Linked DNA regions of Ilumatobacter coccineus YM16-304. The protein of the gene in region 2 interacts with the protein of the main gene of each other region in a pairwise test. Links are inferred from orthologs where the notes say so. Each region holds a gene or a part of one and is shown on either strand. Other genes may lie near its edges. The genes, in order: leuS and ligA.

Region 1 (8,524 bases), 1.6 Mb from region 2 along the record:
GACCGAGTACGCCAAGAACCGCAAGCAGTTCGATCGGGCCATCGGCTCGTTCCAGGCGATCAAGCACATGCTCGCCGACGTGCTGCTCGACAACGAGTCGGCCGACGCCGCCGCCTTCTATGCGGCCGCTGCGGTGGGCGACCTCCCCGACGAGGTGGCGGTGACCTCATCCCTGGCGCTCGCGTTCGCGAGCGACGCGCTGCTGTCGGCTGCCGAGACGAACGTGCAGGTCCACGGTGGAATCGGGTTCACCTGGGAACACGACGCTCACTACCTCATCCGTCGTGCGCTCACGTCGAGGCAACTGCTGGGTTCGGCACAGCAACACCGAGAATCGCTCGCCCAGCACCTCCTCGACCGCGACGGCACCCGAGCCTCCTGACCACCGCCCGTCATCCGGTGTCAGACACCCGATGACGGGTTTGCGGGCTACAGGCCCTGCCAGTTCGGGGGGCGCTTCTCGACGAACGCCGCGCGCGCCTCGGCGATGTCGCCGTTCGCGCTGCACATGATCTGAGTGCGGTTCTCGATGTCGAGGGCATGACGCAGCGACGGCGCATCGACCGTCTGCCACATCGTCTCCTTGGTCATCCACGTCGCGAAGGGAGCGTTGCCGCGGATCAGCTGTGCGGTCTCGAGCGCCCGGTCGACCACGGCGCCGTCGTCAACCACGTCGATCACCAGCCCCATCGACTCGGCTTCGTCGGCTCCGAAGATCCGAGCGGTGAGCATCAGTTCGGCCGAGCGCGACGCGCCGACGAGCCGTGGCAGGAAATAGCTCGTTCCCATGTCGCAGTTCGACACTCCGACCTTCAAGAACACGGCACCGAACGTCGCCGACGACGCAGCGAACCGGATGTCGCACGCCAGGCTCATGGCGAACCCACCGCCGACGCACGGGCCGTTGACCGCCGCGATCCACGGCTTGCGCGACCGGTGGATCTTCTCGTGGAGTGTGGCGAGATGGTCCTGCCACATGAATCCGCTCACGGTCGGCGACACGTCGTCGGCGCCCGGTGCGGCGCCCTGGCTCTGGAGGTCGAGACCAGCGCTGAACCCTCTGCCGGCGCCGGTGACGATCACCGCACGCACCGAGGGGTCGAGGTCGACGGCGGCGACCACGCGCTCCAGCTCGGAGATCATCGTCGACGTGATCGCGTTGAGCCGATCCGGTCGGTTCAAGGTGACGAGAACGATGTCGTCGTCGGGTGCGCTGACGTCGATCGTCGAGAGGTCGGAAATCGCAAAGCTCATCCAACGAGTATGGGCGAGACGACCGACCCTCGGTGGGGTCGAGCGGCCCGTGGATCTTTGTCGTTTCTTTACCGAACCCGACGGGTTCACACGGAATCACCGGACAGGCTGCCCTCCGTGAACAAGACACTCATCCTCCTGGCGACCGGCACGCTCGCCCTCGCCGCATGCGGGTCGTCCGACGACGCCGCCTCCGACATCCCCGAGACCGCGGTCGTCGGCGACACGGCTGCTCCAGCGACCGACACGCAAGCCGACACGGGCGAAGGTACCGACGACGACCCCGGTGAGACCGACCTCGGCGACGAGAACACGACCGAGGAGACGTCAGGCGACGAATCGGTCGACGCCACCGATGCCGTCGACCCGGAGACGACCGGTTCGTCGGCATCGAGCACCACCTGCGAAGAGACCGCAGCGTTGTTCGCCACCGGGCCGTCGGTCAACCCGGACCTCGCCGATCCCGAGTCGAGCGCGACCTGCACCGGCGAGTCGATCGTCATCACCTCCAACGGCATCCCCGACTACACCTACATCCAGACCTCGCCCGGCGATCCCGACGCCGCCGACCTCGAGTTCGTCATCACGGCAACCCCCGAGCACGCCGACGAGACCACCGCCATCCCGCTCCTCGGATCGGCAGCGGTGTCGCTGACCGGCGTGCCGATCTACGGGCCGACCGAAGGCACCGGGGGTGACGTGCTCTCGCTCGTCGGGGCACTGAGCGAATGCGGCAGCCACAACGGCCCGACCGGCTTCCACATCCACCTCCTCGGTACGAGCGAGAACACCGACTGCCTGTTCACGCCCGACGAGGTCGCCGAGGCGCCGCAACTGGTCGGCTACGCCTTCGACGGCTACCCGATCTACACCGGCAACGACCAGTACACGTCGTCGTGGCAACTCACCGACGAGTCGTTGTTCGCCACCGACACCTGGGCAGCGCACAGCTACGTCGAAGGTTCGGGTGACCTCGACGAATGCAACGGGCTCACCGACGCCGACGGCAACTACGCCTACTACACCACCGACACGTTCCCGTATGTGCTCGGTTGCTACTCGGGCGTCGTCGATCTCGACACCGTGGGGTCGGCTGGTGGCGGAAACGGAGGCGGACCCGGCGACGGTCAGGGCTCGCCTCCCGGCGACGGCTGACCACCCGACCGAATCGATGGAGCGCAACGACCCATGACACCACTCTCCCGACGACGCCTCCTCGTGGCTGCCGCAGCCGGGTCGGCCGGCGCCGCCATCGGCTACGGAGCGCGGACGGCGACCGCCGCCTCCACCGATGGCGGTGACCCCAGCGCCGCCGACATCGGATTCTGTACCGACATGGCAGCCCACCACGTCCAGGCCCTCGCGATCTGTCAGCGGGTGATCGGCCGCGACACCGGCGACGCCGTCCAGGCAGCGGCCGCCGAGGTGCTGCAGAACCAGGCGATCGAGGTCGGGATGATGCGAGCGTGGCTCACGGATTGGGGCGAGTCGACGAGTACGCCCGAACTGGTGATGGGCTGGATGGGCGCGGGCGATGGCGACGGCGTGCCGATCGACCGAATGCAGGGCTACGCATCCGACGACGCGCTCCGTGAACTCGCACAACTCGACGGCCTCGAGCAGGGACGCATGTTCCTCGAGATGATGCGCGAACACCACGTGGGCGGTGTCGCCATGGCCGAGCACGCGGCCGCGGTGGTGAGCACCGAGAAGGTGCGGCGACTGGCAACGACGCAGGCGCAGGTGCAGACCTTCGAGATCAGCCAGTACGACCTGCTGATCGCCGGCACCTACGATCTCGACGGCTGGGTGACGCCTGCACGTCTCGAGACCTCGCCCTGGATCTGCGAGATCGAGTACTGACGCCGGTAGGTCGTCGGCTCCGCGCTCCCGGCACTCGAGCAGGCCGGGTTCGCGGCGATTCGTGCGGCGAACCCGCGCGCTGGGCTACGGTCGCCGCAAGTCAATGATCGAACACAGCAACGAATCGCAACACGATGTGGCCGAACCCGTGCGTGCCGCCGAGGCCGCTCCGGCACCCGACTCGGTGCAGCGCGCCCCAGCGCCCGTCGACACCGCCATCGCCGCTGCCGTCGGCACGAACTTCTCGGTGCCGCCGTCGACGCCTCGCGTACAGCGCATGGCGGCGCGTCCCGCCGGCGCGAGCGACGCACCTGCGATTCGTCGAGCACCGACCGACGTCATCCGGCGCAAGGGCGACAACGACACCGGCCTGCCCGACAGCCTGAAGGCCGGGATCGAACGGTTGAGCGGGTTCGCCATGGACGACGTGAAGGTGCACTTCAATTCGTCGAAGCCCGCACAGGTCGGTGCGCACGCGTACGCCCTCGGCACCGACATTCACGTCGCCTCCGGCCAGGAGCGGCACCTCCCGCACGAGGCGTGGCACGTCGTGCAACAGAAGCAGGGACGCGTCAAGCCGACGACCCAGATCTCGACCCCGGTCGAGCGTGACGACGCGCTCGAAGCCGAAGCCACGAAGATGGGCGATCAGGCGCTCAACGGATAGCGCCCGAGGTCAGACGACGACGTTGATCATGCGCCCGGGGACGACGATCAGCTTCTTCGGTTCGCCACCAGCGAGCGCCTCGACGACCTTCGCATCGGCGAGCGCCGCCGCTTCCACGTCGTCGTTGCCGGCGTCGGCCGCGACTTCGATCTTGCTGCGGACCTTGCCGTTGATCTGAATCGGCATCTCGATGGTGTCGTCGACCAGCATCGCCGGATCGGCGACCGGGAACTCGACATAGGTGACGGTGCCGTCGGAGTCGGCCGAGCGTCCGAGACGCTTCCACAACTCCTCGGCGATGTGCGGCACCAACGGAGCGAGCATCGTCACCATCGGCTCGGCGATCTCTCGCGGCATCGAGTCGAGCTTGGTGACCGCATTGTTCAGTTCGATCAGCTTGGCGATCGCGGTGTTGAACCGGAGCGCGTCCATCTCGGTGCGCACGGTGTCGATCGTGCGATGCAACAGCTTGAGCGTGTCGGTGTCGGCCGGCTCGTCGGTGACGATGCACTCGCCGCTCTCCTCGTCGACCATGTTGCGCCACAGGCGCTGCAGGAAGCGGTACATGCCCACGACATCGCGGGTCTCCCACGGACGCGAGGCGTCGAGCGGGCCCATCGCCATCTCGTAGAGGCGCAGCGTGTCGGCGCCGTACGCCTCGTACATCTCGTCGGGTGACACGGCGTTCTTCAGGCTTTTGCCCATCTTGCCCCACTCACGCGTGACGGGTTCGCCGTGGTAGGTGAAGCCCGAGTCGGCGTCGCCTTCGACCTCGGTGGCCTCGACGTAGATCTCGCGCTCGTCCTTGAACGCGGCGGCCTGGATGTAGCCCTGGTTGAACAGTCGGGCGTACGGCTCGACCGACGACACGTGGCCGAGGTCGAACAGCACCTTGTGCCAGAAGCGCGCGTAGAGGAGGTGGAGCACGGCGTGCTCGACGCCACCGACGTACAGGTCGATGCCACCGGGATGATCGGGACGCACGTCGGTGCGCGGCCCCATCCAGTACTCCTCGTTCTCACGGGCGCAGAAACGCTCGTCGTTGGTCGGGTCGATGTAGCGCAGTTGGTACCAGCACGAACCGGCCCACTGGGGCATGACGTTGGTGTCACGCCGGTACGTCTGCACGCCACGGCCGTCACCCAGATCGAGTTCGATGTTCACCCAGTCCTGCAGGCGGTCGAGCGGGCTCTCCGGGTTCGACATCGCGTCGTCGGGCTCGAACGTTCGCGGTGAGAACTGGTCGGTCTCGGGCAACTCGACGGGCAGCAGTTCGTCGGGAATCGTGTGCGGGCGACCTTCGTCGTCGTACACGATCGGGAACGGCTCGCCCCAGTAGCGCTGCCGGCTGAACAGCCAGTCGCGCAGCTTGTAGTTGATGGTGGCCTCGCCCGCACCCTTCGCTTCGAGCCACGCGTTCATCTTCTCGATGCCCTCGGCCTTGTTGTCGATGCCGTTCAGGTCGAGTTCGTCGTTGGCCGACTGCACGTAGGGGGCGTCGCCGATGTAGGCCGTGGGCCAGACGGAGGTGTCGAGCGTCGGCTCGATGCCGTGTTCTTCGAACCACGCTGCGGGCGGCTGCTGGATGGCCGGGATCGGCAGATCGAACTTGCGGGCGAACTCGAAGTCACGCTCGTCGCCGCTCGGCACTGCCATGATCGCGCCGGTGCCATAGCCCATGAGCACGTAGTCGGCGATCCAGATCGGGATCTGTTCGCCGTTGACCGGGTTGGTCGCGTAGGCCCCGGTGAACACGCCGGTCTTCTCGCGCGTGTCGTCCTGGCGCTCGAAGTCCTTCTTGGCGGCGGCTTGCCCGCGGTAGGCGGCGATGGCGTCGGTCTGGCCGGCATCGGCCAGTTCGTCGACGAACGGATGCTCGGGCGACAGCACCATGAACGACGCGCCGAACAACGTGTCGGGGCGGGTGGTGAAGACCGTGATGTCGCCGGCAGGGGAGGCGAAGTCGACTTTCGCTCCCTGGCTCCGGCCGATCCAGTTGCGCTGCATCGCCTTGATCGCGTCGGTCCAGTCGAGCAGTTCGAGGTCGTCGATGAGGCGATCGGCGTACTTGGTGATGCGCATCATCCACTGGCGCATGTTGCGCTTGAACACGGGGAAGTTGCCGCGGTCGGAGCGGCCGTCGGCGGTGACTTCCTCGTTGGCCACCACGGTGCCCAACCCCGGGCACCAGTTGACGGGAGCGTCGCTCACGTAGGCGAGGCGATGATCGTCGACGATCTGGTGCTGTTCGGCGACCGGGATGTCGGCCCACGCCCGGCCGTCGGGTGTGGCGCGCTCACCGGACTCGAACTCGGCGATCAGTTCGTCGATCGGGCGGGCGGTTGCGCGTTCGTCGTCGTACCAGGCGTTGAAGATCTGGCTGAAGATCCACTGTGTCCAGCGGTAGTAGTCGGGATCGGTGGTGGAGATCGAGCGACGGACGTCGTGGCTCAAGCCCAAGCGACGAAGCTGACGCCGCATGTTGGCGATGTTCGCATCGGTGGTGATCGCCGGGTGCGTACCGGTCTGCACTGCGAACTGCTCGGCGGGCAGACCGAAGGCGTCGAATCCCATCGTGTAGAGGACGTTGTGGCCGGTCATCCGCTTGTAGCGGGAGAACACGTCGGTGCCGATGAAGCCCAGCGGGTGGCCCACATGCAGGCCGACGCCCGACGGATACGGGAACATGTCTTGTACGAACAGCTTCTCGCCGCGCGCCGCGACCTCGTCCGGGTCGGCGAGCGGACCGACCGGGTTGGGGGTCTCGAACGTGCCGTGCTCGTCCCACCAATCCTGCCACCCGACCTCGATGCTCTGGGCGAGCTCGGCGTTGTACCGATGCACGGGAGTGTCGGGCGTTGCGGAGGTGGGGGATTCGTCGCTCATAGCAGCGGCCAAGCCTACGGCCGCGTGACCCCGAGGCCAGGTACCGATTCGTCTCCGGTCGGCGAGCAACCCCTCGAGCGCAGCGCTCAGGCATGTCCTGTCGGCGGCCGAAGAGGCTTCGTGGCAGAGAACCCGGAGTCGTTGATCTACGGTCTGCGCATGGTCGTGATCAACGGAACAGTCGCCGACGGATTCGGAAAGGTCGCCGACGCGTTCGCGCAGAACTTCGCCGACTTCCCCGAGCTGGGCGCCGGCTTCGCGCTCGTCGCCGACGGCGAACTCAAGGTCGACATCTCGGCGGGCGTCGCCGACAAGGCATCGGGACGGCCGTGGGATGCCGACACGCTGCAACTCGTGTTCTCGACCACGAAGGGCGCCGCCGCGATCTGCGTGGCACGGCTCGTCGAAGCCGGGAAACTGTCGTACAGCGACACCGTGGCCACCCACTGGCCCGAGTTCGCTGCCAACGGCAAGGGCGAGGTCACGGTCGCCCAGATGATGAGCCACCAGGCCGGGCTCCCGTACGTCGACGCACCGCTCACCATCGACCAGATCCTCGAGGTCGGTCCGGTCGTCGAGGCGCTCGCCGCGCAGACGCCGATCTGGGAGCCCGGCACGGCGCACGGCTACCACGCCGTCACCTACGGGTGGCTCGCCGGCGAACTCGTCCGTCGAGTCGACGGTCGCTCCATCGGCACCTACTTCGCCGACGAGGTGGCCGGACCGCTCGGACTCGACTTCTGGATCGGCCTCCCGGAGTCGGAAGAACCCCGGGTGAGCACGCTCGAGGCGTCGGCACCGCCGTCCGACCCCGCCGAACTCGCGCTCATGCTGCAGGTCATGGGCCCAGGAACCATCGGGTTCAAAGCGCTGACCATGAACGGGTCGCTGATGGCGTTCGGCGCCGAGAACCCGTTCAACACCCGAGCGCTCCACGCCACCGAGATGCCGGCCGCGAACGGCATCACCAACGCATCGAGCCTGGCACGCATGTATGCCGCCACGGTCGGTGAGGTCGACGGCGTGCGACTGGTCGGCGCCGACACGATGCGAGCCATGTCGACCGAAGCGGTCAACGGGCCCGACGAAGCGCTCGTCGCCGAGACCCGCTTCGGCATGGGCTTCATGCTGAACAACGAGCTCGTTCCGTTGCTCAGCCCGACGTCGTTCGGTCATGCCGGAGCCGGCGGCTCGCTCGGCCAGGCCGATCCCGAATCGGGGGTGGGCTACGGCTACGTGATGAACCAGATGATGAGCGGCATCGCCGGTGACCCACGCACCGTTCGTCTCAACGACGCCGTTCGGGCCTGCCTCTGACGACGCTCGGCCCGCCGAACCTCAGACGCTGAACTCGCACGGCATCCGTTTGATGCCGTTGATGAAGCCCGACACGAGGCGGTCCGGTTCGCCGGTGATCTCGAGATCGGGCAGCTGGCGGAAGATCTCGTCGTACATGACCTGGATCTCGCGACGCGCCAGGTTGGCGCCCAGACAGAAGTGCGGGCCGCCGGCGCCGTACCCCTCCATGTCCTTCGTGTTCGGACGGGTGATGTCGAAGCGGTGACCGTCGGGATACACCGCCTCATCGCGGTTCCCCGACCAGTACCACATCACCACCTTCTCACCGGCTGCGATCGCGGTGTTGCCGATCTCGACGTCGTGGTTGGCGACTCGGCGCATGTGGATGACCGGCGACGCCCAGCGCACGATCTCGTCGGCGGCGGTGAGCGACATCTCGTCGAAGTTGTTGCGCAGCAGTTCTCGTTGGTCGGGGTTGTGCGTGAGCTGGTGCATTCCCCAACTGATCGCATTGCGAGTCGTCTCGTTGCCGGCGACGGCGAGCAGGATGAAGAA
Region 2 (8,013 bases):
GACGCCGCCGGTGGGGTCGGACGGGCGACGCATCGTGGTCGTGTCGAACAGGCCGGTGGCGATGATCGGGATCGGTTCGGGCTTGGGCAGCTTGCCGGCGGCCTGCACCAGTGCACGACCGAACTCCGCAGCCGTGAACCGGTCGGCGGATTCGGGGCGACCGGCGCGTTCGAGCACCGCAGCGAGCGAACCGAGGTCGGCCGACACCGGGAGCAGCTTGTCGATCCGGCTGGCGAGCGTGGCCTGGGTGGAGTCGCCGGCGAACGGCACAGCTCCCGTGACCGACTCGACGAGCACCAGCGACAGGGCGTAGACGTCGGTCTTCGCGTCGATGTTGAGGCCGAGCGCCTGCTCGGGTGAGGCGTAGCGAGCCACGTGGGTGGGCACGTTGGCCACGTCGCTCCACACGGTCTCGCCGAGCAGTCGGGCCATGCCGAAATCGATCACGCGCAAGCGGCGGTCGGCGCCGAACACCATCTTCGACGGGGTGAGTTCGGTGTGGAACATGCCCTTCTGGTGGGCGGCGTCGAGCGCTCGGCACGCCTCGAGGCCGACGACCAACGCCTGGCCCGGTTCGAGCAGCCGGCCACGATCGAGCAGATCGCGGAGGCTTCCTCCACCGAGGGCCTCGACGGTCCAGAACACGGTCGACTCGCCCTCGTACTCGACTTCGCCCCAGTCGAGCACTGAGGCGATGTTCGGATGCGTCAGCGCGTTCGACAGCTCGGCGAGGCGTCGGAACTTGCGGCGGAACTCGTCGTCGGCGGCGAACTCCGGCAGCACGATCTTGACCGTGACCGGGCGATCGGCCTGCAGGTCGATGGCATCGGCGATGACCGAGTTCGCACCGGGTCGACCGGCGCGAACGACCTGGTACCGGTCGGCCAGTACGCGGCCGTCGAGGCCATTGTCAGCTTGTTCAGATCCCATGTTCGCCACCAGACGCAAAACGCTACCGCCTGCGCGATCGGCGACGGTGCCAGGCACACTGGTTGTGTGAGTGACGCTCCCGACGACCTCGACGTCGCCGCCGAGATCGAGCCGATCGAGTCGGCCGACGACGGCGACACCGGTGCCGCCGCGCCCCGAAAGCGCGTCGACAAGGGCCTGCTCGCAGCATGTTTCGTCATCGCTGCCGGGCTGGCGCTCATCGCCTGGGGAGTCGGGTCAGCACTGACCGGCACCGACGGCATCGACCGACCCGACGAGATCGAGGAGATCTCACCGGTCGAGAACGCGATCCAGGTGCTCCAGCAGGGGAACATCATGGTCGACCTCGAGTTCGGCTACGAGGCCGTGCTCGTCATCGACGGGATCGAACTCGAGACGAGTCGCCTCGGCGAGGTGCGCGACGACATCGAGCCCGGCCAGCAGCAGACCACAGACCCGACCACGGCGGTGTTCGATCCGGGCAACGCACGGATCAGCTTCCAACCGTCGGAGGGCGCCCCCATCGAAGAGTTCACCGAAGGGCGCCACAACGCGCAGGTGATCTACTGGCGGATCGAAGACGGTCGCGAGAACGGCGCTCGCTCGTACCGCTGGTCGTTCGACGTCATCTGACCGGCTACCTCCGACCGGCTACTTGCCGGCCGCCTGCGCCGCCCGGCGCTTGTCGCCCTGCGCCATGAGGAACGCCCGGTTCTCGTCGGTCACCGGCATGAACGCGTCCCGCCAGTCGTCGTTGCCCCAGTGCACCGGAGCCTGCACCGTCGTGCGCGGCAGGATCGCCGATTCGAGCACGTCGAGCGCGGTCGACACGATGAACCGGTGGTCGTCGGCGTCGTCGGGCTTGCCCGTCGGGTTGCCCAACGGGTAGTCGACGAACAGGAAGCGAGCGACCCCGCACTCTTCGACGATGTCACGGGCGCTGCCGACGACGATCGTGGCGATGCCCTGCGCTTCGAGATGGCGTGCGACCAGACTCACGGTCTGGTGACAGACCGGTCAAAGCGGGACGAGCAGCGCGACGTCGACACCGTCGTCGGCGCACCACTCGCCGATCTGTTCGGCGTCGAGACCCGTCTTGCGCTGGCTGTACTCGGTCGGCACGCCGAAGAACCGGTCGTTGACGCGGCCGATCCGGCCGTCGTCGGCGAGGCGCTGCAGCGTCCGGAGCGGGAGGAACGACTCGGTGTCGTTCGTGTGGGTCTCGCCCTTGTCCCACGACAGGTCGTCGGTGAACATCCGGTCGGGGACGTCGGCGACCGGGTACGAGTAGACCTGCTTGTCGGTTGCCGGCGCGCCGAAGTGGGAGTCGTGGTGATGGAGGAACGACGTGGTGACGACCGCGACGTTCGACTCGGCGAGCGGTCTGGTCAGCGGAGCGAACGGCACCTCGTCGAAGGCGGCCCACCGGTAGGGCTGCTCGTAGCCGTGCGCTGCGTAGTACTCGCGCGACTTGTCGATGTAGGAGACGAAGCTCCGATGCGACACCTGACGATCCGACCGTTCAGCCATCGTCCGAACCTAGTTCGCCGGTGGCGAGCAGGTGCTCGAAGCCGGCTTCGTCGATGATCGGGACGCCGAGCGATTCGGCCTTGGTGAGTTTGCTGGCACCCGCCGATTCGCCGACCACCAGCGCGAAGGTCTTCTTGCTGACGCTGCCGGGGTTCTTGCCCCCACGCGACGTGATCGCCTCGCCGGCCTCCTCGCGGTTGTAGGCGGCGAGCGTGCCGGTGACGACGACCGCCTTGCCCTCGAGCGTCTGCGGCACGCTTGCCTTCGCCTCGGCGGCGAGGCGAGCGGCGTCGGGGTCGCCGAAGTCGACGCCTGCGGCGCGGAACTTCTCGATGTAGGCCCGGTTGGCCTCCTGTTCGAACCAGGTCTTGACCGTGTTGGCGATGACCTCGCCGACACCGTCGACGGCGGCGAGTTCTTCGACCGACTTCGACATGATCTCGTCGACGGTGTGGAACTCCGCGACGAGCGCCTTGGTGGCGGCGGGGCCGAAGTGGCGCACGCCGAGTGCGGTGAGGAACTTCGGGAGCGGGCGAGTCTTCGACTTCTCGATCTCGTCGACCAGGTTCTGTGCGCTGGTCTGGCCGATCCGGTCGAGTTCGATCAACTGCTCGACGGTGATGCTGTAGAGGTCGGCAGGGTCTCTGATCAGCTCGGCGTCGGTGAGCTTCTCGACCATCTGCTCGCCGAGTCCTTCGATGTCCATCGCCCCGCGCGAGGCGAAGTAGGCGATCTTCTGGTTGCGCTGCGCCGGGCAGTCGGGCGCGACACAGCGAGTGTCGGCTTCGCCTTCGGGGCGGACGAGCGGCGTGTCGCAGACCGGGCAGTTGGTCGGGAACACCCACGGCTCGGGGCGCTCGACGCCCTCGGTGATGACCGGGCCGACGACCTCGGGGATGACGTCGCCGGCCTTGCGAACGATGACCGTGTCGCCCGGGCGGACGTCTTTGACGGCGACCTGGTCTTGGTTGTGCAACGTGGCCATGCTCACCGTCGACCCGCCGACGAAGACCGGGTCGAGCACGGCGAAGGGTGTGGCTCGACCGGTGCGTCCGACCGACACCTGGATGTCGAGCAGCGTGGTGGTGCGTTCTTCGGGCGGGAACTTGTACGCGATCGCCCAGCGAGGAGCGCGGGAGGTGAAGCCGAGCAGTTCGCGCTGCTTGGCGTCGTCGACCTTGACGACCACGCCGTCGATCTCGAAGTCGAGGTCGTGGCGATGCTCCTGCCAGTGCAGACACGTCGCGGCCACCGCGTCGATCGAATCGACGGACGACGAATGCGAGTCGACCGGGAATCCGAGCGACTCGATGTAGCGCAGCTCGTCGGAGTGGCTGTGCAACTCGGGCACCGGTCCGTCGCCGTGGCGGAGTTCGCCGAGCTGATAGCTCCAGAACGAGAGCTCGCGTTCGGCCGTCTTGGCGGCGTCTTTCTGCCGCAGGCTGCCCGCCGCCGAGTTGCGCGGGTTGACGAAGGGCTTGTCGCCGGCTGCGGCTGCTCGCTCGTTGAGTCGCTCGAACGCCGACGTGCTCATGTAGACCTCGCCGCGCACTTCGATCACTGCCGGCGCGGGTGTCGACGCCGAACCGATCGTGTCGGGCACATCGGCGATCGTGGCCACGTTGGCCGTGACGTCTTCGCCGACGCGACCGTCGCCACGCGTCGCCGCTCGGACGAACCGGCCGTCTTCGTAGCGCAGGCTCATGGCGAGGCCGTCGAACTTCAACTCGCACACGAACGTCGGCACCTGACCGTCGAGCCCCTTGACCACACGATCGGCCCACGCGACGAGCTCGTCGCGGTCCATCGCGTTGTCGAGGCTCATCATCGGCACGGCGTGTTCGACCGGCTCGAAACTGGCGTTGATGGCACCGCCGACCTGCTGCGTCGGCGAATCGGGGGTGATCAGGTCGGGATGCTCCGCTTCGAGCGCCCGGAGTTCGCGGGCCAGCGCGTCGAAGTCGGCGTCGCTGATCTCCGGGTCGTCGAGGCTGTGATAGCGCTCGTTGTGATGAGCGACCAGCTCGCGGAGTTCGGACAACCGCTCCGCTGGGTCACGATCGGGGGCGGTCGTCTCGGCCATCGGAACAGACCGTAGCGAAGCCGTACCTCAGTCGCCTACGACCGGGTTCGACACGCCACGCGGCCGACTTCGCCGCTGACGCGCACGAGGCGGCGCGCCACCGACACCTGATGGCCGACGAGCCCGCAGACCGGAGACACGAGGCTCTGTTCTCGAAGGGCATCGGCATCGACGCCGCGCTCGACCAGTTCGGTCCACAGCGCCTCGAGGATGCGCGTCTGACGGCTCGCCGAGGTGATCGCCGGGCCGTCGGTCGGGACGACGCCCCACGCGATGATGCCGCCGTCGCGGAGGAACCGAGCGAGGTAGCCGGCGTAGTCGAGGAGCTGATCGGTGACCGCGACCGAGATCACACACGGCCCCGTGGCCAACATCGTCGCCACGTCGCACGGGCCGCAGCAGTGCAGCCCGACCGTCGACGTGCTCTCGACCGCGGCCATCGCGGTGGAGATGAGGTCGACGGCCTCGCCGGGCGGAATCGGGAAGTCGGGCGACATCAGCTCGACGAGCCACGGTTCGTCGAGCATCACCAGTTGCGGGCTCGTCGGGAGCACGTCGGTGATCATCTCGGAGATGTGCTGGACGTGTTGACGGACGGCGGCGGCGGCGATCGAGAACGCCGCCGTGGTCCGCAGCCCCGCTCGTTGGAGGGCCACGCCGAGCGTGACCGGACCGACGAACTGCCACTTGATCGGGCGACCGTCGAGCTTGATGGCCGTGGCGAGGTCGAGGAAGGCCCGCAGGCCGACGTAGGCGTCGCCAGAGAGGTCGGTCTCGATCGGCACGTCGTCGGCGAGCCGGGTCGGGTCGACCGCGAGGCTGCCGTACTGTCCGAGCGACACGCCCGGGAGCCCGACGATCGCCTGGGCCACCATCCCCTCGGCGGGCGACCGCTTGGGCAGGGTGGGGACGGTCGCGATGTCGAACTCACCGATCGAGAACGCAGCAGCTGCCTTCTCGTCGCGGTGCGGCAGGCTGCCGATCCCGATGAGCTGGCCCTTCGAGAACGGTGACTCGGGTCGTGGCGCGTTCACGTCGTCGGCCGGAGGCGGCGACGTGATGAGCTCCATCGACGTACGTTGGTCGGTGGTCGCCCTCGTCGGCAAATCGGTCGGACGCAGCGATACTGGACGACGATGGCTGACACCGACCCGACAACCGCGCTGAGCCGGGCGTTTCCGTGGATCGCTCGCATCGCCTGGCTGGCCGTGCCGGCGGGTGGTGGTGCGATCGACGCAGCGGTCGACGGCCGCTCGAGCGGCGTCAGCTGGGTCGCTGCGGTCGGCGGCTGGACGGTGTGGGGGTCGGTCGTCGCGGCACTGCTCATCCCGTCGACGCTGTCGTTGGCCTGGATCCGCGTGGTCGGACCGCTGTCGCTGGTGGCCGTGGTCGCCACGATCGTCGGCGGTGCACCGGCGACCGACGTGGCGTTGCTCGCCGTGCCGTCGCTCGTCGCCGTCGCGGTGTTCATGACCCCCGACGTCGGACGCTGGATGGTGCAGCAGTCGGCCTACGGCGACGAGGACCGTCTGCTCCTGCGAGCTCCGGTGGCCGCAGGGGCCGCAGCGATCGTCACGTGGGTGGTCTGGGCGGCAGCGATCGTGATCGGCCCGTTGGCGCTCGGTGCGTCGAACCTCGCCGTCGGTCTCCCGCTCACCGTCATCGCGATCGCACTCACGGCGTACGTCGGCCCTCGCTGGCTGCTGATGGCGCAGCGGTGGCTCGTCCTGGTGCCCGCCGGTCTGGTCGTGCACGACCCGATCGTCCTGGCCGACACGCTGATGGTCAAGACCAACCAGCTCGGCTCGATCCGGCTCGCGCCGGCCGACACGCAGGCCGCCGACCTCACCGGGCCGGCGAGTGGCTACGCGATCGAGATCTCGACGACCGAGAGCGTGTCGACGGTGTTCTCGTTCACACCGCAGGAACCCAACGGCAAGGCGATCCACATGACGGCGTTCCTGGTGGCCCCAAGCCGCCCCGGCGCCGCCCTCCTCCGAGCCAACGCCCGAGGCCTCCCCGTCCGCTAGCCCGTTGCGACGCCTCCGCCCAAGACGCGGAGGTTGGCGAGGTCGTAGAAGACGACGCTCTGCCCGGGGGCGATGCGGCGTTGGGGGTCGTGCCACACCACCGACACGTCGGTGCCGGCGGTGGCGATGGTGGCGGGCATCGGGGTGCCGTGGGCGCTGCACTGAACGAGCACGTCACCGTCGACCGGTGCGTCGATCCAGGTCGTGGCCACCACGTCGACACCGGCTCGGAGCAGGTCGGCGTCGTCGCCGACCGTGACCACCTGGTTGGGGACGTTGACGTCGACGACGTACCGCTTCGGCCCGCCGCCCGGGAGTCCGAGCCCCTTGCGCTGGCCGACGGTGACCATCTCGACCGATTCGACGCGTCCGACCGTGGCACCGGTCGTGTCGACGACCGTGGCCGGCCGGAACTCGATGCGGTCGCCGAGGAACGTCGTGCGTCCGCCCGTGGAGGTGATGAAGCACACGTCTTGGCTGTCGGGCTTGTCGGCGGTGCGCAGGTCGATCTCGGCGGCGCGAGCGCGGACGTCGGTCTTGTCCATGCCACCGACCGGGAACATGGTGCGAGCGAGCTGCGCCTGGTCGAGCATGTGCACGACGTAGCTCTGGTCCTTCTTGTCGTCGTGTCCGCGCTCGAGCGTGAGGCGGCCGTCGGCGGTGCGACCGATGTTGGCGTGGTGCCCGGTGGCGACGGCGTCGAACCCGAGCAGGTCGGCGCGCTCGGCGAGGCGGGCGAACTTGACCGACCGGTTGCACTCGATGCACGGGTTGGGCGTGACCCCTGCCGCGTGAGCCTGCACGTACGGGTCGACGACGTGCTCGTTGAAGTCGTCACCGAAGTTGAACACGAGGTGGTCGATGTCGAGTTGCTGTGCGACACGGCGTGCGTCGTCGACGTCCGACACCGAGCAGCATCCGGTGTCGGAGTCACCGCCCCACAGCTTCATCGTGACGCCGACGACCTCGTGGCCGGCTTCCTTCAGCAGGAGCGCGGCGACGGAGGAGTCGACTCCACCCGACATCGCGCACATCACCTTCACGCCCGCAAGGCTATGACAGTTCAGCGACGGAGACGCGTGACCGAGGCAATGATCACATCGAGCGCGCGGTCGACGTCGGCGTCGGTGGTCTCGTGGCCGAGGCTGAGACGGAGCGCGCCGACGGCGAGTCGCGGGTCGACGCCCATCGCAGCGAGGACGTGCGACGGCTCCATCGCTCCACTCGCGCACGCGGATGCCGCCGAGGCACACAGCTCGGCTTCGTCGAGGAGGAACAGCAGCGACTCGGACTCGATGCCGCCGATGCAGACATGGGCGCTGCCCGCGACCTTGTCGGCTCGGGGCACGGTCTCGATGATGTCGTCGAGACCCGCGAGCAAGCCGTCGAGGAGCCGGTCGCGCAGCGCCGAGATCCGGGTGAGTTCGCCATCGCGGTCGC

The links.
Region 1: the proteins of ligA (region 2) and leuS interact in binary tests that used the Escherichia coli proteins (3 or more experiments, as listed by UniProt). The link is inferred for Ilumatobacter coccineus YM16-304 from one-to-one orthologs.

Annotation. Positions count from the first base shown.
Region 1 is NC_020520.1:2,946,698-2,955,221, reverse strand. The notes cover bases 3,594-6,994. They hold leuS (leucine--tRNA ligase), read right to left. Parts: upstream 6,671-6,994; coding sequence 3,794-6,670; downstream 3,594-3,793. Other genes in these bases: YM304_RS13310 (serine hydrolase domain-containing protein), read left to right, coding at 6,791-6,994; YM304_RS13320 (eCIS core domain-containing protein), read left to right, coding at 3,594-3,784. In the rest of the region: YM304_RS13340 (acyl-CoA dehydrogenase family protein), read left to right, coding at 1-382; YM304_RS13335 (enoyl-CoA hydratase/isomerase family protein), read right to left, coding at 430-1,254; YM304_RS13330 (YHYH protein), read left to right, coding at 1,372-2,409; YM304_RS13325 (DUF305 domain-containing protein), read left to right, coding at 2,443-3,117; more of YM304_RS13320, read left to right, coding at 3,221-3,593; more of YM304_RS13310, read left to right, coding at 6,995-7,987; YM304_RS13305 (cytochrome P450), read right to left, coding at 8,009-8,524.
Region 2 is NC_020520.1:1,386,375-1,394,387, reverse strand. The notes cover bases 1,999-4,888. They hold ligA (NAD-dependent DNA ligase LigA), read right to left. Parts: upstream 4,544-4,888; coding sequence 2,453-4,543; downstream 1,999-2,452. Other genes in these bases: YM304_RS06300 (uroporphyrinogen decarboxylase/cobalamine-independent methonine synthase family protein), read right to left, coding at 4,579-4,888; YM304_RS23750 (glycine/sarcosine/betaine reductase selenoprotein B family protein), read right to left, coding at 1,999-2,460. Outside these bases: YM304_RS06320 (PASTA domain-containing protein), read right to left, coding at 1-930; YM304_RS06315 (hypothetical protein), read left to right, coding at 997-1,563; YM304_RS23755 (hypothetical protein), read right to left, coding at 1,582-1,929; more of YM304_RS23750, read right to left, coding at 1,948-1,998; more of YM304_RS06300, read right to left, coding at 4,889-5,613; YM304_RS06295 (hypothetical protein), read left to right, coding at 5,680-6,573; tRNA 2-thiouridine(34) synthase MnmA, read right to left, coding at 6,570-7,640; YM304_RS06285 (cysteine desulfurase family protein), read right to left, coding at 7,637-8,013. UniProt on the Escherichia coli protein: DNA ligase that catalyzes the formation of phosphodiester linkages between 5'-phosphoryl and 3'-hydroxyl groups in double-stranded DNA using NAD as a coenzyme and as the energy source for the reaction.